Regions from separate parts of the Paenibacillus sp. R-74696 genome, predicted to be linked through region 3. Evidence: riboswitches for the same ligand, from Rfam matches in the RefSeq annotation. Region 3 holds a riboswitch; each other region holds the start of a gene.
The links. Region 3 has a riboswitch for cyclic di-AMP ahead of ACSR9A_RS25075 (hypothetical protein). Riboswitches for the same ligand answer to the same signal wherever they lie in the genome.

Region 1 (7,807 bases), on a different contig from region 3:
AGTCGTGGAAGATCAAATCAAGCTGGAAGCCAATGAACGATTGGACGATTTAATGATGGATACCGGACTGCGAATTATCCAGAGCAGGGAAGTATTCAGCTTTTCAACAGATGCGGTACTGCTTTCCAACTTCGCAAGTATTCCGAAGAAAGGAAAGATTATTGACCTTTGTACAGGGAATGGAGTCATTCCATTGTTACTGACAGGGCGGACGAAAGCGCAAATTGATGCGGTGGAAATTCAGCCTAGACTTGCCGATATGGCTAGGCGGAGCGTTAGCCTGAATGGGCTGGAGCAGCAAATTAATATTGTAGAAGCGGATTTGCGACATTTTGCAGCGAATAAAGCGATTTATGGAACTTATGATGCGGTGACGGTAAACCCGCCTTATATGTCGGCTGAAGCAGGCGACTCTAATGAAAATGAGCATTATGCGATTGCCAGGCACGAGGTGCATGGTACCTTGCAAGATATTGTTGAAGCATGCTCAAGACTTGTGCGTCCAGCTGGAAAGGTCGCTATGGTTCACCGCCCATCACGCTTTGTAGAAATTATTGAGACGATGCGCAAGTATAAGCTGGAGCCGAAGCGGGTACAGTTCATTCATCCGAATAAAAAAGGCGAAGCGAATATGGTGCTTATTGAGGCTATGCGCGATGGAAGACCAGAGCTGAGACTGCTGCCGCCGATTATGGTATATGATACTTAACCTAGTGGAATGCTAGAAGGAGGGCTCAACAATGTTTGTACAAAAAAGCTTTAGCGGGCCACAGCAAAATGGTGCCGGGACGTTATATTTAGTCGGAACACCAATCGGAAACTTAGAGGATATGACCTTTCGCGCGATTCGCACGTTGAAAGAAGTTGATCTTATAGCTGCCGAGGATACGAGACAGACACGTAAGCTTCTTTCCCATTTTGAAATTGCTACACGCCTTGTCAGCTATCATGAACATAATAAGCAAGCGAGTGGCACTGAGCTTATAAGATTACTGCAAGAGGGCCAATCCATTGCTCTTGTAAGCGACGCGGGGCTGCCTGCTGTCTCCGATCCCGGTGCGGATTTAGTAGCCGAGGCGGTAGAGCAGGGTATTTTTGTCGTTCCGATTCCTGGTGCAAATGCGGCCTTGTCGGCTTTAATTGTATCCGGCTTGCCAACGGAGCGTTTTATGTTTGCTGGATTTCCGCCGCGCGAGAAAAGGTCGCTTGCGAAGTGGCTGCTTCAGCTTCATGCACAGGAAGGCACCTTGATGCTGTATGAGTCGCCGCATCGCTTACGGAAGACACTGGAGGCCATACTGGAGCATCTGGGAGATCGCCGCATCGCGATGGTGCGGGAGCTGACGAAACGTTTTGAAGAAATGGCGCGTGGGACAGTAACGGAATGTATCGCTTGGATTGAGGAAAATCCGCCTTTAGGGGAGTACTGTCTTATAATAGAAGGAAGTAACTCGGATGAGAATACGGGGGAACTTGCTGCCGCTTGGTGGGCGGAGCTGAGCATGGAAGAGCATGTGCAGCATTACGAAGCAGAGCTTGGACGTAAGGACGCGATTAAAAAGGCGGCTACAGATCGTGGTCTATCAAAACGTGATGTTTATAATGAAGTAAACCGCTAGCAAAACAAAAAATAGAGAAAAAAAAGACCTTCCTGGCCGGGTTCTAGCGCAGGAAGGCAATAAGGAGTATTAAAAGGTTAGAATTAACTAGTTGAATAAGGCTATTATAACCTATTTTTTTTATTTTGTCACAGGTGAAGGCATTTCTGATAAACAAATGTGACAAACAATTTTTCCTTTGAAGTAAGATACGTTCTCAGCGTTACCACAGAAGATACAAGCTGGCTCGTATTTCTTCAACATAATGCGCTCGCCGTCTACATAAATCTCTAGTGCATCTTTCTCTCCGATACCAAGCGTACGGCGAAGCTCGATAGGAATAACAACGCGACCTAATTCATCAACCTTACGGACAATACCTGTGGACTTCATCATAATAATTTGTTTCCCCTCTCATCAAAAAGTGTATTCGTCACTTTTCGACATAGTTTCTCTTTTTATGTCTACTATAATACCAACGTTTCCCATAATAGTCAACTGAAATTATTGAAGCAAATTGCAGCTACTAAGGGAGTTTGACTATATAGTAAGGTCATATTACTCTTACTATAGAATACAACAGCTTCGACATTTTGGAAACTGTTTTGCGACATTCTTCGACATATTTTTTACTTTTTTATGTCGAACCAGAGAACAAAAGGAGTTGATTTGTTGAATGAACCGACAGCTATCGGAAGAAAAAGTTTTTAAGGACCCTGTTCATAAATATATTTATGTCCAGGATCAGACAATATGGGATTTAATCAACACGAAGGAGTTTCAAAGATTACGGCGTATACGGCAGCTTGGAACCTCTTATCTCACTTTTCATGGCGCTGAGCACAGCCGATTCTCCCATTCCCTTGGTGTGTACGAAATCACTAGAAAGATTATTTCGCAATTCGAGCGGAATGGTTTTCCCGGCTGGCCGCAGGAGGAGCGGCTATTGGCGCTTTGCGCTGCCCTGCTGCATGACGTTGGTCATGGGCCACTTTCCCATTCGTTGGAGCAAGTATTCGATACCCATCACGAGCAGTGGACCTGCAGCATTCTGCTTGAGGATACCGAGGTCAATCGTGTACTACGAAATGTAGCAGACGACTTTCCTGAACATGTAACTGCTGTTATTAATAAGACATATCCAAATCCAATTGTCAGCGGGTTGATTTCCAGCCAGCTTGATGCGGACCGTATGGACTATTTATTGAGGGATGCCTATTTTACAGGCGTTAATTACGGCAACTTTGACCTGGAGCGTATTTTGCGCGTGCTCCGCCCTATAGATGGAAAGATCGTTGTTAAAGAAAGCGGCATGCACGCCGTAGAGCATTATTTGATGTCCCGCTATCAAATGTATTGGCAAATTTATTTTCATCCGGTGACAAGAAGCTCGGAAATCATCCTTAGACAAATATTTCGTAGAGCGAAGGAGCTTTATGAGGGTGGCTATGCTTTTGGCTGGATGCCGGAGCCGCTCAAACGGCTGCTTGACGGGACAATTGACGTTAAACAATATTTGAAGCTGGATGAGGCCTATTTGCAGACGGCCTTTACAGAATGGGGCGACGAGGGCGATGAGCTGCTCGCAGAGCTATGTGATCGTTTTCTGACGCGTCGCCTCTATAAATACATTATGCTGGATAAACCGGATATTAGCCTCTTTAATGAAGTAAGACAACAATTTGCAGCGATCGGATTGAATCCGGATTACCATATGGAAATTGATTTTCCATTTGATCAACCCTATGATGTGTATCAGCCCGATACGAAAAAAGGCGGAAAAGAGGAAAAGACGCCGATTTTGTTAATGGACGGGTATGAGGCTGTCAGTGAAATTTCCACGAAATCCGACATCATTCGTTCCATCACCGGGCTTCATCAGGGCCAGTCCCATTTGTATTATCCGGAAGAGAAGCTGCGTGCTTCTGCTGATCAATTAAGCGATAAAGTACGAAAGTTATTTAAAATATAGGAAAGTATTTGATTTTTCCATACTTTCTCTATATTTCTCGGACTGAAACACGCCGCCAAAGGACGGCTTTCGACCGTTTCACCTTAAACTATAATATAGAAGGAGTTTGCTGAGCTATGATTTCTTTATTCGACACACACACGCATTTGGACTCCCCACATTTTGACGAAGACCGCGAAGCCGTTATCGAAAGAGCGCGTGCAGCAGGGGTGGATTTAATGGTCAATATTGGCTTTAATAGGGAAACGATTCCAACTACGCTTGCACTTGCAGAAAAATATGATTTTATATACGCCGCGGTCGGCTGGCATCCCGTTGACAGCATTGATATGCTGCCAGAGGATCTTAATTGGATTGAGGATTTGTGCTCTAATCCTAAAGTGGTAGCCATTGGCGAAATCGGACTGGATTACCATTGGGATACGTCCCCTAAGGACGTACAACACCGTGTATTTCGCGAGCAAATTCGATTAGCCAAAAAGCTGAAAAAACCAATTATTATTCATAATCGCGATGCTCATGAGGATGTTGTCAAGCTGCTGAAGGAGGAAAATGCATCTGAAGTCGGAGGCATTATGCATTGTTTTTCCGGCAGTCCAGAAACGGCTCAAAAATGCCTAGATATGAACTTCTATATTTCGTTCGGTGGACCGCTTACATTCAAAAATGCAAGGGTGCCAAAAGAGGTGCTTGCGATGGTTCCGAGCGACCGAATTTTGATCGAAACGGATGCCCCATATTTGACCCCTCATCCATTCCGTGGGAAACGAAATGAGACGTCTTATGTGTCGCTCGTTGCGGAAGCGGCAGCAGAAATATTAGGAAAATCGGTGGCCGAAATCGCCAATTTGACGACCGAAAACGGTAAAAAATGTTTCGGAATTGAGTAAAAACGGCTATAAAAGCGAGAATAAGTGACCTTTACGGCGATAAAACTAATTTTTCATGCTGAAATAGACTCTCTTTTCCGTAAATATCCTAAAATTTCGCTTAAATCGGTTTTTATCTGATCTTTACAATTAGGCTCCGATGAAGGTATGATTCATTTCAGAGCTTTAAATTTTTGTATTGGATTTCCAGTTTGCGCTTAATCTTCGAACTTTGGAGAGCGGGGGAACCAGGCACGATGCTGTGAGGAAATTACGGATCACATTGCACGCGCACTTGAATTTCTTCTAGGGGTGAATTTGGCGGGGATTGCCATGAGCATTCTTCCGACGATAGGGCAGCTCTCTTGCCCGAACCCGACAGCTAACCTCGTAAGCGTTTATAGAGAGTGATCAACCTCGTGCATCCACCATTCCTGAATAGTCTATTCGACGTTCCCAGGAAGCCACGATACAGATCCTCTGTCGACGGGCTTTCTTTTTATTTTTGAATATTGGGTAAACCGTCGTCATAGGGTAAATCTAGGAGGTTGCAGAGGAAATATACTGGAGCGTGCTAGAAGCACGCCAATATACTATAGTCGCGTCAATGGTATCATGCGTAATTCGACGGCGGGGCTATGAAGGAGGACCGATGAAGTGGGCATTATTCAAGCAAGTGAGACCCATGGGAAACGATCATCCAGCATGTCTTTCGCATTGCGATGGAAGCGTGAAAACTTGCGTTTGATTCTTTTGAGTACTACGATCTCAATCGCTATGACTTTCATGTTTTTGGTGTTGTTGTACGGATCGGCTGACAAAAGCGTATCCGTAGTAGTGAATGGACAAGAAACTGTTGTTTCAACGAAACAATGGGTCCTGCAACGCCTACTGGATGAACAAGCTATTACAATTGGCCCGCATGATGAGGTATCTGTACCTCTGAATACGGCAGTAAAGGAAGGGGACCGCTTTGAGATTAAGCATGCGGTACCGCTACTTGTAAAAGCTGATGGCAAGACATCAACGGTGTACACGACAGAGAAAACCGTGCAGGCAGCGATAAAGAAATTAAATATTCCTGTTGAAGATGATGATAAAGTATTACCTTCGCTTGGCTCGGGCGTCAGCGCGGATATGACCGTAACGGTCATTCGCGTCGATACGAAGCTAGGCAAGTCGTCCAGCACAACACCGTTCACCATTGTGAAGAAGGAAGATCCGAACCTGGAAGTAGGCAAGGAAAAGGTTGTGCAGACGGGCAAAGAAGGCGTCGTAACGATCAAAATTGAGAAGCAGTTTGAAGATGGCGTGCTTGTCTCCAAGAAAGTGGTAGACAAGGTAGTCGAATCGGCTGCGGTTAATCAGGTCGTTGCAATCGGTACGAAAAAGCCGGAGCCTAAGGTTACTGTGCTGTCCACAGCGACAACCAGCAACAATGTATCGGTAGACGGCACCACGCTCACATCCAAAAAGGTGCTTAGCAACGTCACCTTGACGGCTTATTCAGCTGGCTTAGCTTCGACGGGCAAGAGCGAAGGCCACCCGGATTACGGTATTACGGCTTCAGGTGCTAAAGTATCGGAAGGACGGACGATTGCCGTTGACCCGGATGTCATTCCACTCGGTTGGTGGGTGTACATCGAGGGTATTGGTTTCCGCCGCGCTGAAGATACCGGAAGTGCGATCAAGGGCAATAAGATCGATGTATATTTTGACAGTGAAAAGCAAGCTAATCAATTCGGGAAGAAAAAAGGTTTTACCGTCTATGTGATTGGTCCTAATAAGCCATCGCTTAGCTAATTAGCATCAGTTCTTTATGGATTGTGCTCTAGTTTATCGCAATTATAAGCTAAATATGACAGGTTACGGAAGAGGCCTTGCCTCTTCTTTTTGTTTGCGTAAGATTCGCTTGAATAGCTAATTGGGGGTATAATAAAACAGACGCGAATGAGCGGGTTGTTGTTGCAGCAATCGCCCATTTTTTTGAAATATATGCATGTATAAGTTTCCCTTTGCGAAAGGATTGTTCGATGTGATCAAGGAAATGATTGTAGTAGAAGGCAAAGAGGATACGGTGGCGATTAAGCGGGCCGTTGAAGCCGATACGATTGAGACGAATGGATCGGCCATTGGTGAGGATGTGCTGCGGCGCATTGCGCTGGCACAGGAGCGCCGTGGCGTTATTATATTTACAGATCCGGATCATGCAGGAGAGCGTATTCGCAAAATCGTCGCTCAGCGCGTACCGGGCTGCAAGCATGCTTTTTTACCGCAGGAGCTGGCCTCCTATAAAGGGGATATCGGCATTGAGAATGCGGCTCCTGATGCAATCAGGCAGGCGCTCTCGGAGCTGCGGACAGAAACGGCTGAAAGCGTGGGGGCCATTACTTGGGATGATTTGATGGCGGCTGGCTTAATCGTGCATGAGGAAGCGGCGAAGCGGCGGCTGGTTATGGGCAAGCTGCTGGGCATCGGCTACGCTAATGGGAAGCAGTTCTATAAGCGCTGCACAAGCTTCTGCATTACGCGCGAGGAGTTTGAGAAGGCGCTGCAAGCCATGGAACAACAGGAACAGGGGTGACGAGGGCGTATGACGGAGCAACAAGGGTTGAATAAAAGCGCGGTTAAGACCGCAGAGGTAGCCACGCCTAAACGGACGAAGGAAATAATTGCAAAGTACGGGTTTTCCTTTAAGAAGAGCTTAGGACAAAACTTTCTCATTGACCAAAATATATTAAACAATATAGTCAGTGCAGCTGAGCTTGACGAGACAAAAGGGGCACTTGAGATCGGCCCTGGTATCGGAGCGTTGACGCAGCGCCTTGCGGCAGTTGCGGGTACCGTAACTGCTGTTGAAATCGACAATCGGCTTATTCCGATTTTGCATGATATTTTCGAAAACGAGGCGAATGTGGGCATCGTGCACGGCGATGTGCTCAAGCTAGACCTGAAGCAGCTGTTCGAAGAGCGTTTCAGCGGCGTAACGGGCGTCAGCGTCGTGGCGAACCTGCCTTATTACGTGACGACCCCAATTCTGATGAAGCTGCTGGAGGAGCGCCTGCCGCTGGAAAATATCGTCGTCATGATTCAGAAGGAAGTCGCACAGCGGATGGCAGCGAAGCCGGGCGGCAAGGAATACGGCAGCCTGAGCGTGGCTGTGCAGTATTATTGCGAGCCTAAGCTCGTCTGTACAGTTCCTCATACGGTGTTCATACCTCAGCCGAATGTAGACTCGGCGGTTATTAAGCTTGCGCTGCGGGACAAGCCGGCTGTTGATGTGCCCGATGAGGCACATTTCTTCCGCATTGTGCAGGCCAGCTTCGCACAGCGCCGCAAGACGCTCTACAACAATTTGACGGCGCTTG
Region 2 (7,807 bases), on a different contig from region 3:
TTGCGAGACGATGACGATATCCCCTTTGCGCAGCTCCGTGGAAGGGACAATTTGAATGCTGTCGCCTAGCAGCTTATTCGCCATCATTTCCTGCTTTGATTTTTTCAACGAGCCGGCCTGCGCTTTGCCGCGGCCTTCTGCTAACGCCTCGGCAAAATTGGCGAACAGCACCGTAAACAGCAAAATAATGAAGACAGTCAAATTGAAGCCGATGCGTTCCTGCGAGTCGAAGTAGCCTGGAAATACGGTCATGAGCAGAACGATCAGCGTTCCAATCTCCACAACGAACATGACCGGATTTTTTATCATATGAACCGGATTCAGCTTGAGGAGGCTCATCTTCAGCGCCTCGGTCAGAAGCGACCTTGGGAATCGTTTTTTAGCACGGTGGTCATTCATAACGCTTACCCCTCATTTCCCTTTAACGGATCGTTAAAAACTCGGCAATTGGCCCTGTGACAATAACGGGCAGAAACGTGAGCGCACCGATCAAAATAACGACGCCCATTAGCATAACCGCAAATAGCGAATTGTCCGTGCGGAACGTGCCAATCGTTTCTGGTACCCACTGCTTGCGGCTAAGTGAGCCGGCTACAGCCAGCAGCGCAATCATCGACATATATCTGCCGAAAAACATCACGAGTCCGGTCGTTATATTCCAGAAAGGCGTATTGTCGGCAAGCCCCTCAAACCCGGAGCCATTGTTGGCGGCCGAGGACGTAAATTCATACAGCACCTGCGTAATGCCATGAAATCCCGAATTGGATATAGCGCCTTGCCCCAGATCGGTTAGAAAAGCTGCCGCCGTTGGCGCGAGTATAATAAACGGATGCACGAGAATGGCGATGGCAATGAGCTTCATTTCGCGCGGCTCTATTTTTCGCCCCAGAAACTCTGGTGTCCGTCCGACCATGAGCCCGCAAATGAACACCGTCAGCATCGCATACATCAGCATATTGACGAGCCCGACACCTTTGCCGCCGAAGACGACGTTCAGCATCATTTGAGCAAGGGGAACGAGTCCGCCAAGCGGAGTGAGCGTATCGTGCATTGAATTGACCGAGCCGGTCGTGGCTGCCGTCGTCACCGTCGTGAACAGCGCGGACTGGGCAATGCCGAAGCGAACCTCCTTGCCCTCCATGCTGCCTTGCGAAGCGTCGATGCCGAGTGTGGCGATCAGCGGGTTGCCGCTTTTTTCAGCCGTATAGGAAATCGTAAGAAAGATCAGAAACAGCGCCATCATCGCCGAAAAAATAACCCAGCCCTGCTTGCTGCTTTTCGCAAACCGGCCGTACATGAAGGGCAGTGCGGCAGGCAGCGCCCACATGGACAAAATCTCAATGACATTCGTCAGTGGACTAGGATTTTCGAACGGATGGGCGGAGTTGGCTCCGAAAAAACCGCCGCCATTCGTGCCAAGATGCTTAATCGACTCCAGCGACGCAACTGGCCCGATGGCGATATGCTGAACCGCGCCCGTTAGCGTCGTAACGGTCAAGGTGGGGCTAAGCGTTTGAGGCACTTGCAGCGCCACAAGCAGCAGCGTAATGACAATTGCCAGCGGGAAGAAAATCCGCGTATGCGCTTTGACGAAATCCTCGAAAAAGTTGCCGAGCGTTCCGCCCTTGCTCGTAATGCCGCGCACGAAAGCGACGGCAACGGAAAAGCCGGTGGCGGCTGATGTAAACATCATCATCGTAATGACCGCCGTTTGCGCAAAATACGTCAGCCCTGATTCGCCGCTGTAATGCTGGAGATTCGTATTGGTCATAAAGCTGATGACCGTATTTAGGACGAGCGTAGGCTCCATGCTGCTGATCCCGTTCGGATTAAGCGGCAGGCCGCTTTGCAGTCGCAGCAGCACGTAGCTAATAGCAACGAGTATGAAATTGAGTGTAATAAAGCTGAGTGCATATTTTTTCCAGGTCATGCCTTGGCGATTTTCGAGTCCGATCACGGAATAAATGACCGCTTCGACTCGTCCAAACAGCTTGTCGGTACGGTTCGGAGCGTTTGAAAACACGGAATATAAATAATGCCCAAGCGGCTTTGCGATCAGCATGATCATACCGATGACTACCGCCATTTGCAGGACGTCCACAGCTGTTCCTCCCTTGCTATCAATGAATGATGAAACGTTATTTGCTAAAATTTCTCCGGATGAAGCAAGGCGTAGACAAGATACACCAGCAAAGCTCCTGTAACGAGCAATATGACAATCATCCCCGTTCCTCCGTTTCGCTAATGGACCGATCGCACCAGCGTATAAATCCGGCAATCAGCCCGAAAGCTGCGATTAAGGTCAAAGCCATTCCGATATCCAGCATAGCTGCAGCGCTCCTTATTTCGTTTTGTTCCTAGTTATTTTGGGAAAAAAGGCAACAAAAAAGAAGCCTTGGGCAAAGAGGACTCTTCACCCGCAGCTTCCTTCATCCGGGCATCATACGCCCCTGATTCGCCTGCGATTAGTGTAAGTGTGGCCTCTCCCGTTGACGCTTGCGAGGTTAGCTGTCGGATTCGGGCGCGAGAGACGCCCTACGCTTGGCACTTATCGTGCCCTTGCGATTCACCCCGTGACGCTTCCTGCCATCGTCCATTGGACAACGACAGAGAGCCGTCGATGGTTCCCCCGTTTCTGCGGCAGTGCAGAACTCAGCGATTGAAACAAAATATCTGCCGATGTTGCGAGTGCTATTTTCATAAAAAGACAACAAAAAACCACAGAGGCGTATGACGCTCTGTGGCCTAATTTATAAGGTCACAATCGTTCACCATTCCTCTCTACACCTGCGCTTACGAGGTTAGCTGTCGGATTCGGGCGGTGAGAGTCGCCCTACATTTGCCTGGAGTTTCATGATACTCCTGCAAACGATTCACCCCTGCGCTACCGGCCTCCGACTCTCACATCGGACACTTGCAGTGCGTTTGGTTCCCCCGCTCTTCGCCTAATGCGCGAAGACTCAGCGATCAAGCAAAAACGACTTCGTCGTCCTTCTGGGACGAGCGAAGAGCTTTGCCCTTAGAAATATAAGCCTATTTATAAGTGCAAAACTTATAAATTCTTATATTTCAAAAAAGGTTCAATCATGTTATGAATCATACTCCCCCGCCGCGAGTGCTGTAAAGGAAGCTTACGCCGCAAAAGAGAGCGAATGCAGCGGATTAGACTGATTTTAAACGCTTACAGTGAGAGTTATCTTTAGCAGGGTCGGTTTATCTCGTGATTTCTTTTAAAATATAGGAAAGCATATGATTTTTCCATCCTTTCTCTATATTTCAACGCGAAACGGTAGCTTTGCCGCCAGGAGGACGGCTTAAGCCGTTTACGCTTGTTTACTCAAAGCACCCCCTCTTTCCAGAAAACACGGAAACGAATATGATAAATAGCATGCTGACAGAATCAGGTCTTTGCGGCTGCTCGGCCGCGTATTTAAATAGCGGGGGGATAAACGATGTATAAAGTGCTGCTGGTGGATGATGAAGAAGAGACGCGCAGCGGACTGCTGCAGGAAATTACATGGGAGCGCCATGGCTTTGAAATCGTAGATACGGCGGCGAACGGCCGGGAAGCGATGGAGCTGATCGAGCGTTTGGAGCCGGATATCGTCGTTACGGATATTAGCATGCCGTATATGAATGGCTTGGAGCTGGCGGAATGGACGAGGAAGACGTATCCGCTGACGCGCATCGTTATTTTTTCCGGCTATGATGAATTTGAATATGCCAAGCAGGCGATCGGCTTGCAGGTGGATGAGTATATTTTAAAGCCTTTTTCCGCGCAGCAGCTTCTTGAGGTGATGGACAAGGTGAAGGAGCGGCTCAATGATGAGCGCGAGAAACGGGAAAATATGCAGCTGCTGCAGGAGCATTACCGTACAAGCCTGCCGGTCGTAAAAGAGCTGTTCCTGTCGTCACTGCTCTCCCGCAAGCTTCCGCTGCGGCAGATAGAGGAGAAGGCAGCGAAATATGAGCTCGATTTGGCGGGGGAGGCGTACATTGTGTCCGTGCTGCACACGCATGTATTGGAAGCGCTTCCCGGCGTTCCGCTGCGGACGGCTGAAAGCTCACTTGCGGCCTCCAGCGATCTCGACCTCAAGCTGTTTGCCCTTCGCAATGTGGCGGAAGAGGTATGGGGCAGGCTCGGGCTGGGCAAGGTTTTTCTGCATCAGGATCAGGTGGCGCTGCTTGCAGTTGGACAGGGAGGAGGCGCCCCGGAGCTAATGGAGCGGACGCTGGGCGGCCTCGCTGAAATGCTGCAAAATATCCGGAAATACTTGCGTTTTCCAGTAACGATTGGCGTCAGTTCGACGCTTCCTGATGTCGCACAGCTGAAGCAGGGCTACGGGGAGGCGCAGCAGGCGCTGGATTATCATAATTTGGTGGGCAGCAACCGGATCATTTGCATTGACGATGTGGAGACGCGCTACGTTGAAGAGCTGCAATTCGACGAGCTCAAGGAGCAGGCGCTCGTCCGGTGCCTGCGCGTAGGTACGCATGAGGAGCTGGAGCAGCTGGTGGCCGCGCTTTTTGATGAGATTGAAGGTGTTAATGCCGCTTACCGGGAGTACCAGCTGTACATGCTGGAGATGATGACGGCGATTATGAAGCTGGTGAAGGAAGCGGGGCTGAGCCTGTACGAAATAGCGGGCTACGAGCTGCAAATTTATGCGGAGCTGCAGCAGCTTAGCGGGCTTGAGGAGACGAGAAGCTGGTATATGTCGCTCTGCGAGAAAATTCGCCATCATATCGCCAGCCGCAGGCAAAGCTCCTACAAGCAGCTGGTTGAGGAAGCGGTGCATTATACAAAGGCAAACTTCCATGACAGCGAGCTGTCGATTGCCCGGCTGTGCAGTCATCTGCATATTAGCGCAGGCTACTTCAGCAGCCTGTTCAAGAAGGAAGTGAAGCTGACCTTCGGCGGTTATTTGCTTCAGCTGCGGATGGAGGCGGCGAAGGAGCTGCTGCGGGCAACAGAGCTGAAGACGTTTGAAATTGCCGAGAAGGTCGGCTTCTCGGACCCGAATTATTTTTCCCTATGCTTTAAGAAAAATGTCGGCGTCTCCGCCAAGGATTACCGCAATCAGGCGATGAATGCGGAAGCGCCATGAGAAAGCGCAGCATCCAGTTTCTCATTTCAGTGGCGCTGTCGGTTTTTTCGGCGGCAGCGATTATGATGGTCAGCGTGCTGCTGTACAACAAGTTCTCACAGACCGCGGAGACTAATGCGCTGCGCAATACCCAGCAGGTCGTCGATCAGGTCAGCTACAACTTGGAGGATTATATCCAGGGCATGTCGGAAATTTACGGCGTTATCCACGATACGATCAGCCGCAGCGGCGATGTGAACGAAGAGGAGCTGCGCAGCCAGCTGAATACGATCATCGGCATTCGGGGAGAAATTGTATCGCTGGCGGTCATTGGGCATGACGGCGAGGTCATGATGAGCATTCCGGGCGTTGCGCTCAAGGAAAATCTGAGCTTATACAATCAGCGCTGGTTCCAAAGCGCGCTGCAAACGCCGAATCATCTCAGCTACTCGCTGCCTCATGTGCAGAATATGTACAAAATGCAGTACAAATGGGTCGTCTCGCTTAGCAAGGGCATTACCGTAGCGCGGAGCGGGAAAACGGAGCATGGCGTGCTGCTGCTGGACGTCAATTTTAACAAAATCAATCAGCTGTCCTCGCGGGTCGTGCTGGGGAAGAAGGGCTACGTCTACATTGTGGATGAGAGCGCGGGCAATATGGTGTATCATCCGCAGCAGCAGCTCATCTATGCCGGTCTGAAAAGCGAAAATGTCGAGCAGGCGCTGAAATATACGTTTGGCAGCTTTCATGACGAATCTGGAGACGAGGATAAAATGATTACGGTGCAGACGATCGGCAACATCGGCTGGAAGGTGGTCGGGGTGTCCTTCACCGACGAAATTATTACGACAAAGCGCGAGCTGAACGACTATTTGCTGAATCTGCTGCTGCTTTTGCTCGTATTTGTCATTGCGATGTCGTGGCTCATTTCGCGCATTATTGCCCGTCCGATCCGGCAGCTGGAGAAGTCGATGAAAAATGTCGAGCGCGGCGACTTCCATACGATGACCGCCATTCGCGGTCCGCTGGAGGTGGAGCAGCTATCCACACGCTTTAATCTGATGGTAGCGCGAATTCGCGAGCTGATGCAGCAAATTGTCGTGGAGCAGGAGGCGAAGCGCAAATATGAGTTTGAGGCGCTGCAATCGCAAATAAATCCGCATTTTCTATACAATACGCTCAATACGGTCGTACGCATGGTCGGCATGAACCGCAATGAGGAGGTGGTGACGACGATTACATCCTTGTCCAAGCTGTTCCGCATCAGCCTTAGCAAAGGCAAGCCAATGATTCCGCTGGCGAGCGAGCTGGAGCATGCGAGGAACTACCTCATCATTCAGAATATCCGGTTCAAAAATAAATTCGATTATTTGTTTGACGTCGAAGAGGCTGCGCTGCCTAGCTTGTCGCTCAAGCTGATTTTGCAGCCGCTGCTGGAAAATGCCATTATGCACGGCATTGAGCCATCCGTCGATAAAGGGTTGATTACGGTGCGGGCATGGATCGAAGCCGGGCAAGTTTGCCTGCAGGTAAGCGACAATGGGCTCGGGATGAGTGGCGAGCAGCTGGCTGCGCTGCTCACGGGAGAGGCTGGCGGGACAACCAAGCCGAGTCCTGCATCCAGCGTGGCATCCGGCGCGGGCTCCGGCGTTGGTGTGCGCAACGTGCATGAGCGGATTCGGTTATTTTACGGCGAGCCGTATGGCCTGCAGTTTGAGAGCGAGCTGGAGGAGGGAACGACGGTGACGATCCGGTTTCCATTCAAGCCGGCGGACGTTGAGGCTGAAGGAAGGGGGGAGGAAGGATGAGTGTAAACCGCAGGTTGGGAAGGCTCTCAATGCTGTGCATTGCGGCTATAGCTGCTGCGCTGCTGCTGGGCTCTTGCACCATGCATCGGGCAGAGGACAGCGCCATTCAGCGTGAAAATATCGACATCAGCCTGCTGCTCAAGCGGCTGGACGGCGACTACTGGAACTCCGTCGTCATGGGCGCCGAAGCCGCATCGAAGGAGTTCAATGTGACGCTGCATATTTCCGCACCGGAGAAGCTGGGCAGCCCGGAGCAGCAGCTTGAGACGGCGAAGCTGGCGATGGTACATCATCCCGACGCAGTCGTGTTCGCCGCAGGCAATGATGAGGTCATTGCGGGCATTGTGCAGGCGGGGGGAGCGGCGAGACTGCCTCTGGTCGCCATTGATACGGAGACGGATACCGGCGGTATTAGCTCCATCATTACGATTGACCATCATCAGGCTGGACGCGCTGCCGCGCTCAAAATGGTTGAACTGCTTGCCGGCAAGGGCAGCGTAGCTCTGTTGACGGATGGCTCGGATGATAACAATCAGAAGAGCCGCGAGGCGGGCATTCGGGAGGCGCTGGCTGAGGAGAGCGGGATGACGGTAATCGGCAGTGAGCCATGCGTGGAGCGGAATAAAAACTGCCGGAGCGTTGTCAGCAGTTTGCTGAACAAGCAGCAGGTGGATGGTTTTTTGGCGCTTAATGTGCAGGCGGCTGTTGCTGCCGCGCTGGAAATCAAGCAGCAGGGACTTGGCGGCGGTAAAGTGAAAATTATCGCCTTCGACAGCTCGATGGAGCTGCTTGAACTGCTGCAGGAGGATCAGTTGCAGGTGGTTCTAGTGCAAAATCCATTCAGCATCGGTTATCTCGGCATCAAAAATGCCGTGTTGGCGCTCAGAGGCGAGGAAGTGCCGTCCCACGTTG
Region 3 (7,807 bases):
GGATTTCATGTTCGCTTGCAGCATGTATCCAGGAGATGAGGCTTTTCTGGAAAATGTGCGTCTGGAGGCGGAGGAAAACGTTCGGCGTCTGCGCAATCACCCATGTATCGCCTTATGGTGCGGCAACAACGAAATCGATACAGCCTGGTCGCATTATGATGAAAATATGGGCTGGGGCTGGAAGCGCGATTATACGCCGGAGCAGCGAGAGCAGCTGTGGGCCGATTATGAGGCGATTTTCCATCGGATTTTGCCACAGGCGGTCGCTGGGCTGGGCAATGGTATTGCGTATTGGCCTTCATCGCCGATGCGCGGGCTGACGGGAGACGGGGAGCAGCATGCTTTCAACCTGTCCAAGAGCGGCGATATTCACTACTGGGGCGTTTGGCATAACATAGAGCCCTTTGAAAAATACAACGTCCACGTAGGCCGCTTTATGAGCGAATACGGCTTTCAATCGTTCCCTGAGCTGCAGACGGTGCAGCAGTATGCGGAGGAAGCGGATATGGCAATTGAATCGGAGGTTATGCTGGCGCATCAGAAAAACGCGCGTGGCAACCAACTGATCAAGGAATATATGGATATGTATTTGCGCCAGCCGAGGGATTTTCCGGCATTTCTGTATTTGAGCCAAGTGCTGCAGGCGGAAGCGATGAAGACAGCGATTGAGGCTCATAGGCGGAAAAAGCCATTTTGCATGGGGTCGTTATATTGGCAAATGAACGATTGCTGGCCCGTTGCCTCATGGGCGGGAATGGACTATTACGGGCGCTGGAAGGCGCTGCAATATTATGCGGGACGCAGCTTCCGTGACATGATGTTATCCTTCGATGATACTAGTGGCGGCCGCATCGATTGTTATGTATTGTCAGATCAAAATGTGCCTTTCATCGGCGAGCTTCAGCTAGAACTGCGCTCATTCGCTGGCGAGGTGCTAAAGCAGTTTGCTGTTCCCGTGTCGCTTCAGCCGAATAAGGGCCACATAGCCTGCTCCTTTGAGCTGAAGGCGCTGCTTCCAGAAGGTATTGAGCCAGGCTCAGTTGTACTGGCAGCCAAGCTTAAGCAGGGTGGACTGCTTGTGGAGGAGAAGGAGCATTATTTCAGGCCGATGAAGGAGCTTGAACTCATAGCTCCTGCCATTAAGGTAAGCGAAGTTGAAGGCAGCGGCGGCACAGCCTTTGTTCTGGAGACGAATATGCTGGCGAAGCAGGTTCGACTTTCCGCGTCCATCGAGGGCATTTTCAGTGACAACTATTTCGATTTGCTGCCGAATGAACCGCGTACGATCACGTTTTACGCGCGAAACCCGCAAGGGGATCAGGCTTTCATTGCTGCATCGCCGGGCGAGCTTGCCGTCCATTCGATGACCGATTTTATTTAAGGTGAAAATAAAGTATTGGACGTACAGGGTTCTACATATTATGGATGACTAATATGTGAACCCTGTACGCCTATTTCTCGATCTCCGAGCCACCTGCTGCCCCTCATCTTTGCCTTCAGTTCACCGACTGGATGAAATTCTGCGCATTCATGAGTCTGAGTGAGGCGAAAATTTCACTATAGGTGGACTCCGCCTCTACCGGAAATGTTCAACACACTCATGCAGAAAGGCCTCTAGCGTTCGTGGCTCTCTGCCGAGCAAGCGCTGCACAGTATCATTTGGAATTTCTGGCACCACCGTAGACATAGTTTGAATTTCCACAACATGGTTCGCGAGCCAAGGAGGCATATTCCCATGCTCGATAAGATTGCGAAGCAGTACTTGAGGTTCCATGTTTATGTAGCTTATCGGCCGATTAAGCAGGGCGGATAGTTGACTCGCGATCTGAGGATAGTTGAAAATTTCCGAACCAGTAAGCGTATATATTTGGCCTGATATCTTGCGATTGGTAAGAACTTCTGCGGCAACATCTGCGATATCGCGACAGTCAATGAAGTTACACGGTGAATCGCCCATGGAGCCGAAGAAAACATTTTGGGTTGTGATCGTTGGTGCAAGGCGCAGCAAGTTTTGCATGAACGCATAAGGGCGCAGCACGGTGTGGGTGAGACTCGATTCCCTCAGCGTTTTCTCGATTTCTTGATGCCAGCCCGCCACTGCGACTGGCGAGCTGTGCTCAAAGGCAGGGCTGGATATTTTTACGATATGTTTGATTCCAGATTCTGCGGCAATCTGAATGATTGAAGTTTCCAATTCGATTTGTCTCGGACTGTTGGACATGGCAAGGAAGAGCTGGCTAGCACCTGTAAACGCGCGGCGCAGCGATTCGGGGTCGGAAGCATCCGCCGATGCAACCATGATAGTCGATCGGCCTTTTTCTCCGATCTGATCACGCAACTTCTCAGGCTCTCTGCTCAGCGCCTTGGCGGGTACGCCAAGATCAACCAAACGTTTCAAAAGCGCACTTCCTATCGTACCTGTTGCTCCCATAATAACTATCATTTTTATCTTCTCCTTTTGGATGGAAAATGAGTTGTGACGGCAAGACGCCACCGCCATGTCACTATCGTGCTTGCTATGAATCCAGATAACGGGAAATCGGTCCAGACACGACCGACCCAGGCCAAATGATTGCTCGGATTCATAAATTCTAGTAAAACAGATGTCAACCATGCGGCGTATAGGCCAAACAAGGACCCGGCCAATGCGAACATCCCTACCACAACCAAGTGAGGTGCAGTGATGACCCATCGTATACGGCCCACTCGGCTGCGCAACAAAAGGCCAATCATTAAGGCCATCAAGGCCGATGCACCGCCGATTGTGGTCAATGCCCCTATTTGAAGACCCCTATCGGCAGTAATCAATCCCCCGATACCTGCCATGATGGCAGGAGCAGCATAGGCCATGACAACTTCACGCCATAGTATAAAAATCTTTTTCTTGGAACCAGCAGGCTTGATGCCGTAAACAGCATCTGTCTGATTCGGGTATTTCATCTTGTTCATTTAGCTGCTCCCCCTCTTCTTTGAAATCGTTCAACGATTGCTTTCAGTGAAATATAATTAGCTTCCTAACTATATAAGGATAAAAATAGGCTAGCTTTACTAGCCCATTCTAATCATTACTGATGTTTCCCTTTGGTTTCGAGCCTACTTCGCCCGTAAGAGCTGAGATGCCTTGTGTAATTCGGCCTAGCAAGTCGAGAAATACGCTGCGCTCCTCGATATTGAGCAAGCCCACCATTGCTTCCAGCCGAGCGAAATGCTCAGGAGCCATTTCACGAAGCTTCTTCGCTCCTGCTTCCGTCAAAATGACCGATCTCTGACGGCCATCATCTGAGCTTGATCTCCGAGATACTAGCCCATCTCGTTCAAGGGTGTCGATAAGACCTGTCACTGTAGCACGTGTAACGCCTAGATGCTCCGCTAATTGCGAAGGCAATTCTTCTCCTTCGTTATCTTCAAGATCTGCCAATAAACGATATCGACTTGTTGATAAACCGAATCTAGAGAAATGAATCTCCGAGGCATGTCCAAGCTTGACTCCCGCTGCCATTAGTCTAGAAGCGACGAGTATAGCCTGAGCGTCTATGTCTAGGTTATAGCGATCAATCTGACGCTTGGATTGTACTAGCGAAGGAATTGCGTCAATGTCATTTAATAATTTATTATTGTTGTTCATATATATAGTATGGTTCCTAATTACTTTTGTGTCAACACATTTATATAACCTATCAATAGCCCGTCATTCTTCCTATGTGGAACTAAAACTTTATTTTCTTTCCATAGGAGAACAAGCAGCGGATAAAAAAAGAAACCTTTCCGCCAGCTGAATCATGGCGGGGAAGATTCCTTTGTGTTAGGTCGATCCAAAATAGGCTAAAAAATAGAAAGATAGAATAACGAGCGGCTGAGTAAAATAGGTTCCTCGGAAGTGTTGTCATCCGGTTCAATTTCTGCCGTCCAGTGTTTGAGATGGTGAATGGCGTGATCGAACAGGTTGTACACACTGTGTTGATCAGCTTGCTCGCTCCGAAGCGAACGGCCTGTTATGGACAAGGTGCCGATAAAGCTGCTCAGCGCGCTGCACCACAGGCCCCAATCGTTAGGGCGTTCCATTTCGTCTACAAAAGTCTCGCCAAAGCCAATGCCTTTGTCCGTCGTTACCCGCAAGCAGGCACGGTTTCCAGCGGCGTCTACATTGAGTGCTGGAATGACAAACAGCTCAATGCGCTTGACCGTAAGCTTCATTGCGTGCTTCGCCTTAGGCGGAGCGTCCGGCGCATGAAGGACAATCATATTCATCTCTCCTCACGTTCGCTTACGGAGTTAGCTGTCGGATTCGGGCCAGAGAGCTGCCCTACCAGTGCGCGAAGGCACCGGATTCACCCCTTGCGATTCAAGCTGTCGCTTCAACCACGTCGTTGGTTCCCCCGCTTTTTCAATTGAAAAATTAAGCGATTAATAATAGAGTGCCAGAATTCGGCTAGGGATATATATTATACCTTAATGGCTCATTTGTAAACCTTTTAGCAGTAAAATAAAAAAATGCAGCTGCCTCAAGCGAGAACGAGCGCTGCCGTTATTTGGCGGCAACGCTCGTTTTCTGCAGAAATAACTGCTGAATTATGAATACAGTAGTTCATTGTGGACTGACCGCTCATGTAGAAGTTGTCGTGAGTTAATGCATAGGGAAGATCCAGCCAACCCATAAAGCAAGAAGAACGAGAGTAAACAGCAGAACAGGCGGAATGACAACAATCGTTACTTTGACATAATCCAACCAATTGATTTTCACCTTGGCTTTCTGTACAAGATTCATCCAAATGAGCGAGGCTAGAGTGCCTATCGGTAAAATGAGTGAGCCAATATCGCTCCCAATGACGCTGGCGAGGTAGGCGATTTTGAGTGAAAGCGGATCGAGGTTCATTTCGGTGAGGGTGATCGTGCCGATCATGAGAGCGGGGTGATTGTTGACGAGTGTAGACATGGCAGAGACAAGCCCTCCGATTAAAATGCTTGCATTCATCAGGCTCCCCATGACAAGCGGCTCGAACACCTGCACGAGTAATTGCGTCAGGCCAATATTGTGCAGGCCATAAATAATGATATACATGGCGAAGGCGAAAATGAGTATATGCCACGGAATTTTACGCAAAATGTCGTTCGGCGGCATTTTCAAGTAAACCCAGCGCCAACTAAGGAGCAGCAGGGAGCCGAAAACAGCGACCCACTCAACGGGGATATGCAAATAGGAGGCAGCAAATAAGCTTAGCCGGACAGAGAAGACGAAAAGCAGAATCAATTTCATAAAGCGGCTGCTGTATTTGGGATATGCAGGCTTGCTTCCGTTAGGTGTGAGTAAAGGATGGTAGCCAGATTGAATAGGGACAATTGAAATCGTATGGGGTACTTGCCGGGGAAGCTGATGGTAAAAGTAGAAGAACAGCAGCAGGCTGAGCAGCAGCAGACCAATTGTAGCGGGGATAAACATCATGACGGTATGCATGTACAAATCCATGCCGACGATTTTTAGCGCAATCAGATTTACAATATTGCTGACCCCGATGGGGGCGCTGGAGGCGGTAGCGATTAATGCTCCTGAAAGTAGGTATGGAATTTTTTGGTGATTTTTCAGTCCCATGTGATGCAGCATAATGAGCAAAATCGGGGTAGTGATAAGAATGCTGCCGTCATTGTTGAAAAATAGCGTCATCAGAAAACACATCAGGTTTACATACCAGAACAATCTGAGTCCTGAGCCACGTGCTCGAATGGCAAGCCCCTCGGCAGCCCAGATGAAGAAGCCAAAGCTCTCCAGCACGATTGCCATTACGATCGTCGCCATAATGGTGATGGCTGCTCCACTAACGGTGGCGCTAATATGCGCAAGGTCCGTCAACGAGACGACTCCGCTCAATAGGACGAGTATGGCGCCAAACGTAGCAGGAATGGCTTCATTCAGTCCTCTTGGACGCCACAAAATGAGCAAGATCGTGAAGAGGAAGGCAAACAGGGAAACGATAATGGAAGGTAGCGAGATCAAATGTTAATCACCTCGAATTCTTGGTTAAATTCATAGTGAAGCAGAAAAGGGTTATTCATTTGCGGCAACTGCATTATGCTGAGCGGCTTCTATGCGGCTGCTGTCATAGCGTTTATCGGTTGTCGTAGAGGATAGAGATATAATAGTAGGCTGTTTGATCGGCGGAGGAGGCTTGAGAATGAAATAGAGGGACAGGCCTGACGAGCAAATAATGAAGATCGTAAGCAAAAGGGTTTCCTCCTTTCTAGTAATAACGTATAAGAGGACGACTATCATGGGGAGATATGAATAATATATGTATATGTGGCCTACTGATAGAGGGTACTAGACGTTAATAGTAGATTGCTATAATTCCGCGAAGCGTCCCCGCTCCGGAAACGCAAAACAACCTCGGCCTTGTTAAGGGCCGAGGCTGCTTCGTTATCTTTTTACTTGGATATGGACATAGGCGCTACCCAATCGGATGACCATTGCTGCAATTCGCGAATGACCGGCTCCAGTGCGTGTCCCTTTTCGGTAAGCGAATATTCGATGCGAACTGGAATGTCTGGAAAGACGGCGCGGCTTACAATGCCCTCATTTTCAAGATCCTTGAGCCGCTCAGACAGCAGTCTGCCGCTAATGGGAAGGGCACCTTGAATGCAGCTGAAGCGCTGCGGCCCGGACAGCAACTGATAAATAATCAAGCCGGTCCATCGTTTGCTTATAATGTCCATTCCTTTGTGCAGGCGCGGACAAAGCCCGGATTTCTCCATGTAGATCACCTCATTAATAACTTGCTATTAAGTATAACTTTAATATAATTTATATACAAGCAAACTTTTTGAATGCTCATAACTTGACGTAATGGAATTTCGAATATATAATTAGTTACTAATGGTAAGCGAAAACTTGTTCCCCTATGATTATTAATAAGGCAAGGTGCATTTATAGCAGATGAAGCTTAGCCTTTCAACCTATTATATCAAATACAGATGAAGAAGGTGCACACTAATGATTAAACCATCCATTCGTTCTATTATAAATGACAAAATAAAAACTATTGAAGGCGATTCGCACGATATCCATGTTGTCGGACCCATTCAGCTTCCGGTTGAGCTTGACGGCGAGACGAAGATTTTTCAGTGGTACAGCTGGCTGAAGCGTGAGAAAAATAGCGCCCAAGACGAAACAGATCTATACAGCGAGCTGGCGAAGGGGCATTATGCGGAGCTTCAGCAATCCAGCGTACTCGTCTATGGCGATTTTGCCGAAGGCGAAGATGCGCTGATTCGCATGCACAGCATTTGCCATACGGGCGATATTTTTGGCAGCCAACGCTGTGATTGCGGCTTTCAGCTTAAGCAGTCGATGCGGATGATTACCGAGCATGGAACGGGCGCCTTATTTTATTTGGCAAATCATGAAGGCCGTGGCATTGGATTGTTCAGTAAGGCAATGGCTTACCTGCTTCAGGAGGAGGGGCTCGATACAGTTGATGCGAACTTGGAGCTGGGCTTTGCTGAGGACGCTCGCGATTACAGTGAATCCATTGCTGTCTTGAAGCTGCTTCGCTCGTTGCCTGTGTCGATTATTACGAACAACCCGCGCAAAGTGGAGGCGCTTCGTGAAGCTGGCATGCATATTGCCCGCCGTGTTCCGCTTTGGGGGCAAACCTCCGTCTACAATGAGAAGTATTTGACAACAAAGGTTTTGAAGTCGGGGCATTATTCGGCCGAAGCCCAGCATGAGGATAATCAGGTCAAAGCGCTGTAAGATCAGGAGATATTTTGAAGATAAGTTAAGGATACGGATGTGTTTTGAAAAAAGTTTGCGCGG
Region 4 (7,807 bases), on a different contig from region 3:
TTTACAGCAATGCGGGTCACCCAGGTTTTAAAGCCTTCCAGCCTGCACTCGGGGAGAGAGCGGTGAATTTGCAGCAGCACTTCCTGGGTAACATCCTCCGCATCATGCGGCGAATGAAGCACAGCATAAACCGTTTTATATATATGAGCGCCATATTCCTGCACGAATGACTGGAATTCCGCAGGCCCGCCGTCGCGGAGCGCTATTAACCATGCTTCATCTTGAATCTTGCTCTCCCCCTTCCCGTTATAATAGACGCCGGAACCTCGGCTATCCCCTGCACCTGCAACTTCTTTTTTTAGAAAAAAAATAAAAAGGCCCCGCACCAGCGCAGCAATCGCTGCCGCATTGGGCGGAACCCGTCACCTATAAGCACCCGGCTGGGAGCTGTCTTAGTCGTGCTTTCTGTAGGCCTACGCCTCCAAAGCCTGCTTCAGCTCATCGGAAGAATTGGTCCACCATTCTTCGTTATGCTCTATTAACAGCTTGCGGAACGCAGCCTTTTCTTCCGCACCCAGCTCGCCCAAGTTATAGCGGCGCTTAATCGCATGATCGAGCTTGTTGACATGATCGGCGAGAATTTTCCACCCGCGGCGCGCTTCCGTGTCGATCCACATTTCGCAAGCCGTTGCGCCAGCGTAGTTCGTGCCATTCTCTCCACGTTCTACCGCAACCCATACGATCCAGCATTGGCGGCCATTCGGCGTATCCTCTTTATTAGGTGAAAACTTGATGCCGCGCTCCACTTTGCTTTTCGCATGCATTGCGCCGTCGTCGATATAAGCGACGCCCGCATCAATAATAACGCAGGATACTTGGCTTAGATCAATGGTGCCTGCACCAAAGCCTTTATGCTGTTTATTGCTAACGACGTTAAGCGCGAGTGATTTCTTTTCTTTTTTCTCCGGTTGTCCTTGCTGTTCCATTCGTTCGTACACGTCCTCTCATCACATTTCATCTATTGTACTGCCGCAGCAGCTTGCAGCCAATCTCTCCTTTCCATTTTGACCGTTTTTACGCAATAACACAAGCGCACACGGCACAATTTCCTGCTGTATCCGCAAGTGGCTGCCGCTTTACACGCCTTCAGCAGCGCCGCTGCAAAAATCCACAAGACTATTCCTGTACAAGCCGACATATACATGCTGTAGATGCTTGTCAACGGGAGGGAAACGTTCAATGACTCCAGGACCTTTCAAACGAATCGCGCTCATTATGCTCTCGGCTGTCCTGCTCGGACTGTCGCTGCATCATGGCTTCGGCAACGCTTGGCTATCCCAGTATACGTACGCCTCCGGCACCTCAGACCCGCCACTTGCTGGTTCGGCAAATAGCGCCGCAGCCCACACCACTACTGCCCCACCGAGCAGTGCGGCCGGTATACCAGCTGACACACAGGCTGCACCGCAAACGGCCAAGCCGCCTGCCCCGCCTGCCCCGGCAGCACCGGTGCAGCCCGACTCTGTCCAGCCTGATGCCGTGCAGACGCTCAGCAAAAGAGTCGTCCAATACAACATGCACGTTGCGCTTCGAGAGGACATCCGCTATTTGGACGGCTCCCAGACCGTGACTTGGACGAACCCAGGCAAAAAAACGGTGTCCGAGCTGTATTTTCATCTGTATCCCAATGCCTTTCAATCCGAAAAATCGACGTTCATGCGCGAGTCTGGCGGCCAACTGCGCGGTGACAAGGCTACGGTAGACAGCCAAGGTTATTTGAAGCTGCTCACCTTGCAAACGCTGGAGGGCGAGAGCCTGCTTCCCCGCCTGCATTATGTCCAGCCCGATGACGGAAATACGGACGATTATACGCTGACGAAGCTTAACCTTCCCGTTCCACTCGCACCGGGCAAATCAATAACGCTTGCCATGACCTACGAGGTTAAACTGCCCGAAGTATTCGCACGCATGGGCTATTCCGGCAGCTTCGTCATGGCGGGCCAGTGGTTTCCGAAGCTTGCCGTTTATGAAACGGATGGCACACGCGGCCGAACTAATGAAGGCTGGAACGTCCACCAGTATCATGGCGACTCGGAATTTTACAGCGATTTCGGCTTATACAGCGCCCAGATTACTGTGCCAGAAAACTTTACGGTAGCCGCAACCGGCATTCAGACGAAGGAAGCTGTGACGCAAAATGGCACAAGCGTCTATCAGTTTTATGCCGAGGATGTGCATGACTTTGCTTGGTCCGCCTCGCCCGACTTCATATATGCGGAGGACACCTTGTCAGGAACGGGCATTCCGGGCGTGCGCATTAAGCTTTATCTGGACCCTGCCCACGAAGGGCTGAAGGACCGCTATATGCATGCAGCGAAATCGTCGCTGTCCAAATACGCGGAGTGGTACGGTGAATATCCGTATTCAACGCTGTCCATCATCGTTCCGCCGAAAGGGGCGAATGGCGCCGGCGGCATGGAATATCCAACGCTCGTAACCGCTTTAGCTGCTGAATCCGATAACCCTGGCTACAGCCTGGAGCGAACCGTTGTGCATGAGATCGGTCATCAGTATTGGTACGGGATGGTCGCATCGAACGAGTTCGAAGAAGCTTGGCTCGACGAAGGCTTTACATCGTATGCCGAGGATAAAGTGATGGAGAACGCCTATGGCGTTGAACCCAATTTAGCTATGGAAGCCAGCTATATTACAGCCCCTGCCCCGCTTAAGCAGCCTTCATGGGCCTATCACAATAGCGATGAGTATGCGGAAAATGTATACATGCGCGCCAAGCTTGTGCTGGTCGGCATTGAGAAGCAGGTCGGAGCAAAGACGATGCAAAAAATTATGCGCACGTATTTTCAAAAATACAAATTCAAGCATCCAACTACGTCCGATTTCCAGCGAGTCGTCGAGCAGGTTACGAAGGGAAAATGGCAGGATTATTTTCACCAGTATGTATATGGCAGCCTGATGGCGGATTTTTCAGTAGAGGCTATTCGAGTGAATGAAGTGCAGCAGGATGGCCAAACAGAGTACGAGTCTACCGTGCTGATCAAGCGCAATGGCGGACAAAACGGGTCCATACCGCTCGTTTTCTCCTTTACCGACGGTGAAACAACTTCTAAAATCTGGGACGCCGCCGAGTCGCATATGGAGTACAAGGTGATGCATGCTGCTCCGCTCGCATGGGTAGCGGTGGATCCGAAAAACAGCAATGTGCTGGACAATAGGCATATTAACAATTTTATGCGTGCAGAAGTGCCGGAGCAGTCGCGCATTCGGTGGAGCCTCGGCCTGACGAAGCTTATTGAAGGCCTGCTCGCATCCGTAGGCTGGTAGAGAGGAGGTTAAAAAATGAAGCAGCATATGAAGCAAGGCTGGCGGCTCGCCATCCGCCATTTCTATATCGTCATTGCGTTGTTCCTGTACCAGCTATTATGGGGACTTTTCCTTTACCGCTTTATTGATATGACTGTACTGCCGCTGCTGCGGCGCTTTCCCCTCCAGCATCCGTCGGACTCGGCCGTTTCGCTGTTCCTCAGCGAAGCCCAGTTTCAATTGACAAAAACAGATTTGATCAACCCCTATCTATGGCTGCTGGGCGGCTTGTTCGCCGCCCGCATGCTGCTGAGCCCGCTGTTCCATGCGGGGCTGCTCTACTCGCTGCATCATATGGACGAAAAAGGTGGAACGCAGTTTCTTCAAGGCATTCGCAAAGCTTGGAAGCCTGTGACGCTGCTCTATTGGCTGCGCACGCTGCTTATTTTCGCGCCTGGCTGGTTCCTTCTTCCTCGCGCCTTCAAGCTGCTAATGGAGGGCCATTCGCTGAGCGAGCTGCTGCAAAGCACGCTTCCAAGCTTTGGCGGTTGGCTGCTGTGGAGCTTTCTCGTTCACCTGCTGCTGCTCGCCATGCAGTTCGGCGCCGCCTCCGGCACGGGCTCGATGCGCTCGCTCAGCATTGCGCTCCGAAATCTTTTTCCTTATGCCGGCCTCTCTCTGCTGATGTGGCTGCTGGCAGTCGCCGCTTCGCTCTTGGTATCCGGCCTTTCCTATGCTTGGGCGGGAATACTGGCGCTCATCATGCATCAAGCCTATCATCTGCTCCGTACCTTATTAAAGGTATGGACGCTCGCTGCACAATACGATTGCCTGCAATCGAAGCAGAGCTGAGACCGTTTTAAGACCGTTTCAGACTCCTTTTAGGACCCTTTTATACAACTTTTATCATCCATAAATAGGAAATTAAGTTTAGAAAAATGAAGGCAGCCCTCCCTAATTCTCATTTAGTATTCTCATTTTTCTAAAGTCCTTCTCATAAAAACCCCGATTGCGGACAAGAGGCCGCAATCGGGGTTTTTCGGTTATCCGACATCTCCAGGCAACGCTTCTATTTATTTACCAACCCCTAGACTGATGCACACTAAACTCTCTAATTCTTCATTTTACGCTATAATTCTAGCCTATATGTACGATTCTTAGCATATTGGCTGCCTATTTCTCATATAAACTGACAAAATGTTTTTTTGCTTGCGAACGGTGATAGAACGAGCATTTATTAGGCAAGAAACTTGTTTTAACGCAAAATTGAGCCAAAAGGTTACATGAGAATTATTAGAAATTCATTCATATAGGAGGAAATCACATGAAAAAAACGAATTATTAGCGCAGAGCAAAATTAAACCAGCCTAATTTTTTATACCGCAAAGGTATAGAAATACGGGGGAACCACTTTGGGTGAATTGATTTCGATGCTTGGACGGCTTGATTCAAGTGTCTTGGAAATCATAGGGAACCTTCACAACCGAACCCCACAGCTAACCTCGTCGGCACCGGAAGGAGTTTCAAATTTTGAAGAAGGTAACTGCACTACTCGTTGGTCTTGTATTAATGCTTGCTTTCCAAGCAGGCAGCGTGTTCGCAGGTTCGAAGATGGATGGTGTTATCGCTGATCTGATCGGCACACCGTACCAAAGCGGCGGAACAACTACGAAAGGCTTCGACTGCTCCGGTTTTACGAAATATGTTTTCGATAAAATGGGCATCGATCTTTCCCGTACTTCCCAAGCGCAATCGAACGATGGCAGTGAAGTGAAGAAGAGTGACCTGATCGCTGGCGATCTTGTATTCTTCAACACGAGCGGCAAAGGCATCTCCCACGTTGGTATTTATGTTGGAGATGGAAAGTTTGCACATGCTTCCTCGAGCAGAGGCGTTATTATTAGCAAACTTAGCGAGTCTTATTATGCTGATCGTTACGTGTCAGCTACACGCATTATGAGCCAAGACGCTTACGACAAGTACGCAAGCGAGCAATAGAGCCAGGCCATGCTTTTTTCGCTTACATAACGAAAAGCTGCTGTCTCAATCAGCAAAGCCGCAGTTGTTTGTCTTCGGACAAATAGCTTGCGGCTTTGCTGTTTTCTAGCACGGACACAAGGGGGCTCGTTTCCATGTATGTATATATTCACCGCAAAGACCTGCGTTCAAACGATTTGCGCAGTTTTGATTATGTGCGCCGCTCTGGGCAGCGCGGCTTTCATCTGCTTATAATAGACCCGTCACTGGCGGACGAGGACCGGCTCTCTTGCCACAGCGGCAGAACCTTCTTGTCCCAAGCCACCTTCCTATTGGAACAGTACAAGGCGGCGGGCGAGCAGCTGCATGTGCTTTACGGCGATCCCGCTGCCATTACCGAAGCGCTGCTGCTGGCCCATCCCATTGAAGAGGTTCTCGTCCACATGGACTATACGCCTTATGCCCGAATGCGCGACCATGCGACTGCGCAGGTTGTGCGCGCAGCGGGACGTCGCTGGCTGCCGCTCGACGATGCGCCACTCGCCGATTTGGAGGAGCTTCATACGTTTTCCAGGCGCAGTGAGCCTTACAAGGTATTTACGCCCTTTTACCGCATGTGGCAGTCCTTTATGCAAAGCCATTATTCCCCTGCGGGCGAAACAACGCTGAAACAGCTGGATACGCTGAAAAATATAGATGCCAGCATAGCAGAGCGCTTCAGTCTTCCTCGGGAGCATCCCGCTGCGGCAGCCTTACTGCGGGTAGCGGGAGCATCTGGCACGGCGGACGCGGGAACGCTGAGTGCAGCCGATGCGCTGGAGCAATTTCTAAACCGCCGCCTAGCTGGCTATGAAGGCAGCCGCGACCAGTTTGCGAAAGACCAGACAAGCCATTTGGCGCGTTATTTGAATACAGGAGCGCTGTCGGCAAGACAAGCCTATGAAGCAGCGCAGCAGCAGTATGGAGCCGAGTCGTGGATTAGACAGCTGGCATGGCGGGATTTTTTTCTGTACCAAGGAAAATACAATGAGGACTTCTACCGCTATGAGCAGAAGTTTGATTTATCTGGGCTGAACGATCAGCATTTCGAGGCATGGAGCCAAGGAAAAACGGGAATTCCTGTTATTGATGCCGCTATGAAGCAGCTTAATGAAACCGGCGAAATGCCGAATCGACTGCGGATGGTAACCGCCATGTTTTTGACGAAAAACCTGCTGTGCCCGTTTACGCTGGGCGAGCAGCATTTCCGCCGCCAGCTGGCCGATTATGATAATACGCTGAACCGGGGCGGCTGGCTGTGGAGCTCGTCGCTCGGCTATGACGCCGCGCCGTATTTTCGCATTATGAATCCGGCTACGCAGTCCGCAACTCATGATCCGAGCGGCACTTACATTAGACGCTGGCTGCCTGAGCTTGCCCATCTGTCCGATAAGCAAATTCACCTGCCGCAGCCGCATGCCATTGTAGATTTGAAGGCTTCACGTGCCCGCGCGATTGAGGTCTATAAGGAGATTGTGTAATCATGACAAATGCGAGTGCTGCTCCTGACGGCACCCAGCCGCCATTTGGCTGGAAGGTTGCCGCAATGGACGCCTCCCATGCCCGCCAGCTGTGCGATTGGCGGTACGAACCGCCTTACGGCATCTACCAATGGCCCGCATGGGAGGCTATGGAGAAAGCAGAAATGGAGTTCGGTGATCCCGAGCTTCGCCAGAAGCAATACGCCGCTATTCTAGATGACCAAGCGAAGCTCGTTGGTTTTGCACAGTTTTTCCCGCTGGGAGATGAAGTGCTGCGGCTTGGCCTCGGCCTGCATCCACAGCTTTGCAGCAGGGGCTCAGGCACCGCCTTTGTTGCGCTGCTGGTAGAAGAGGCTCGCCGACGTGCTCCACACAGCGAGCTGGATTTGGAGGTGCTGACCTGGAATGCACGCGCTATTCGCGTATACGAGAAGGCAGGTTTCCTCATTACCGATACGTATATCCGCCCAACACCGCAAGGCGCGGCAGAATTCCATTGCATGGTCTACGGAGGAGGGGAAGAAGCTTAGCGCCTCTTTTACCCCTCTTCTTTCTTTCCTAACCCCTTCCTCACTGCTCCCTTCAACTGCCAATCCGCTCTAACTGCTGCATCTGCTGTAAGGGTTCACCCTGCCCCATCTGGCTCATATAACAGTCCATTCGCTCCAAAGCTTCAGACAGCTTCGCTGGCGATACCGAATAGGAGCAGCGAATGCGTCCTTCACCGCCCGGGCCAAATACATGCCCTGGCACGACAGCAACGCCTGCTTCCTGCATGAGCCGAAAGGCGAACTGCTCCGAGCTCAGCCCCGTATGGGCAATGGATGGAAAAGCATAAAACGCCCCTTGCGGCATATGGCAGGAAAGCCCCAGCTTCTGCAAGCCGCCCACGAACATCGCCCTGCGCTGCTTATAGGCCTCCATCATTAGGTCCTTGTCGCCCAATCCGCTGCGCAGCGATTCCAGAGCAGCAATCTGCCCCATTATAGGTGCGCACATCGCCGTGTATTGATGGATTTTCAGCATTTGCGAAATCATTTCTACAGGGC

Region 1: another riboswitch for cyclic di-AMP. It lies ahead of ACSR9A_RS02245 (resuscitation-promoting factor); the one in region 3 lies ahead of ACSR9A_RS25075 (hypothetical protein).
Region 2: another riboswitch for cyclic di-AMP. It lies ahead of kdpF (K(+)-transporting ATPase subunit F); the one in region 3 lies ahead of ACSR9A_RS25075 (hypothetical protein).
Region 4: another riboswitch for cyclic di-AMP. It lies ahead of ACSR9A_RS17895 (C40 family peptidase); the one in region 3 lies ahead of ACSR9A_RS25075 (hypothetical protein).

The regions. Positions count from the first base shown of each region.
Region 1 covers NZ_JBPULM010000013.1:6,716-14,522, forward strand. Annotated here, with positions in the region: gene ACSR9A_RS02220 (tRNA1(Val) (adenine(37)-N6)-methyltransferase) at 53-709, shown strand; gene rsmI (16S rRNA (cytidine(1402)-2'-O)-methyltransferase) at 741-1,619, shown strand; gene ACSR9A_RS02230 (AbrB/MazE/SpoVT family DNA-binding domain-containing protein) at 1,740-1,994, opposite strand; gene ACSR9A_RS02235 (HD domain-containing protein) at 2,275-3,570, shown strand; gene ACSR9A_RS02240 (TatD family hydrolase) at 3,687-4,460, shown strand; cyclic di-AMP (ydaO/yuaA leader) riboswitch at 4,645-4,852, shown strand; gene ACSR9A_RS02245 (resuscitation-promoting factor) at 5,097-6,242, shown strand; gene rnmV (ribonuclease M5) at 6,475-7,023, shown strand; gene rsmA (16S rRNA (adenine(1518)-N(6)/adenine(1519)-N(6))-dimethyltransferase RsmA) at 7,033-7,807, shown strand, end outside.
Region 2 covers NZ_JBPULM010000027.1:75,280-83,086, reverse strand. Annotated here, with positions in the region: gene kdpB (potassium-transporting ATPase subunit KdpB) at 1-399, opposite strand, end outside; gene kdpA (potassium-transporting ATPase subunit KdpA) at 422-2,101, opposite strand; gene kdpF (K(+)-transporting ATPase subunit F) at 2,146-2,223, opposite strand; cyclic di-AMP (ydaO/yuaA leader) riboswitch at 2,479-2,668, opposite strand; cyclic di-AMP (ydaO/yuaA leader) riboswitch at 2,776-2,976, opposite strand; gene ACSR9A_RS10725 (response regulator) at 3,453-5,108, shown strand; gene ACSR9A_RS10720 (cache domain-containing sensor histidine kinase) at 5,105-6,895, shown strand; gene ACSR9A_RS10715 (substrate-binding domain-containing protein) at 6,892-7,807, shown strand, end outside.
Region 3 covers NZ_JBPULM010000046.1:110,898-118,704, reverse strand. Annotated here, with positions in the region: gene ACSR9A_RS25095 (beta-mannosidase) at 1-1,381, shown strand, start outside; gene ACSR9A_RS25090 (SDR family oxidoreductase) at 1,577-2,443, opposite strand; gene ACSR9A_RS25085 (hypothetical protein) at 2,446-2,949, opposite strand; gene ACSR9A_RS25080 (MarR family winged helix-turn-helix transcriptional regulator) at 3,059-3,625, opposite strand; gene ACSR9A_RS25075 (hypothetical protein) at 3,823-4,242, opposite strand; cyclic di-AMP (ydaO/yuaA leader) riboswitch at 4,247-4,413, opposite strand; gene ACSR9A_RS25070 (ArsB/NhaD family transporter) at 4,625-5,989, opposite strand; gene ACSR9A_RS25065 (hypothetical protein) at 6,041-6,217, opposite strand; gene ACSR9A_RS25060 (winged helix-turn-helix transcriptional regulator) at 6,418-6,744, opposite strand; gene ACSR9A_RS25055 (GTP cyclohydrolase II) at 6,983-7,744, shown strand.
Region 4 covers NZ_JBPULM010000037.1:82,989-90,795, reverse strand. Annotated here, with positions in the region: gene ACSR9A_RS17915 (RNA polymerase sigma factor) at 1-326, opposite strand, end outside; gene ACSR9A_RS17910 (YwhD family protein) at 414-926, opposite strand; gene ACSR9A_RS17905 (M1 family metallopeptidase) at 1,180-3,282, shown strand; gene ACSR9A_RS17900 (hypothetical protein) at 3,298-4,113, shown strand; cyclic di-AMP (ydaO/yuaA leader) riboswitch at 4,616-4,787, shown strand; gene ACSR9A_RS17895 (C40 family peptidase) at 4,789-5,259, shown strand; gene ACSR9A_RS17890 (cryptochrome/photolyase family protein) at 5,394-6,758, shown strand; gene ACSR9A_RS17885 (GNAT family N-acetyltransferase) at 6,761-7,288, shown strand; gene ACSR9A_RS17880 (aminotransferase class I/II-fold pyridoxal phosphate-dependent enzyme) at 7,341-7,807, opposite strand, start outside.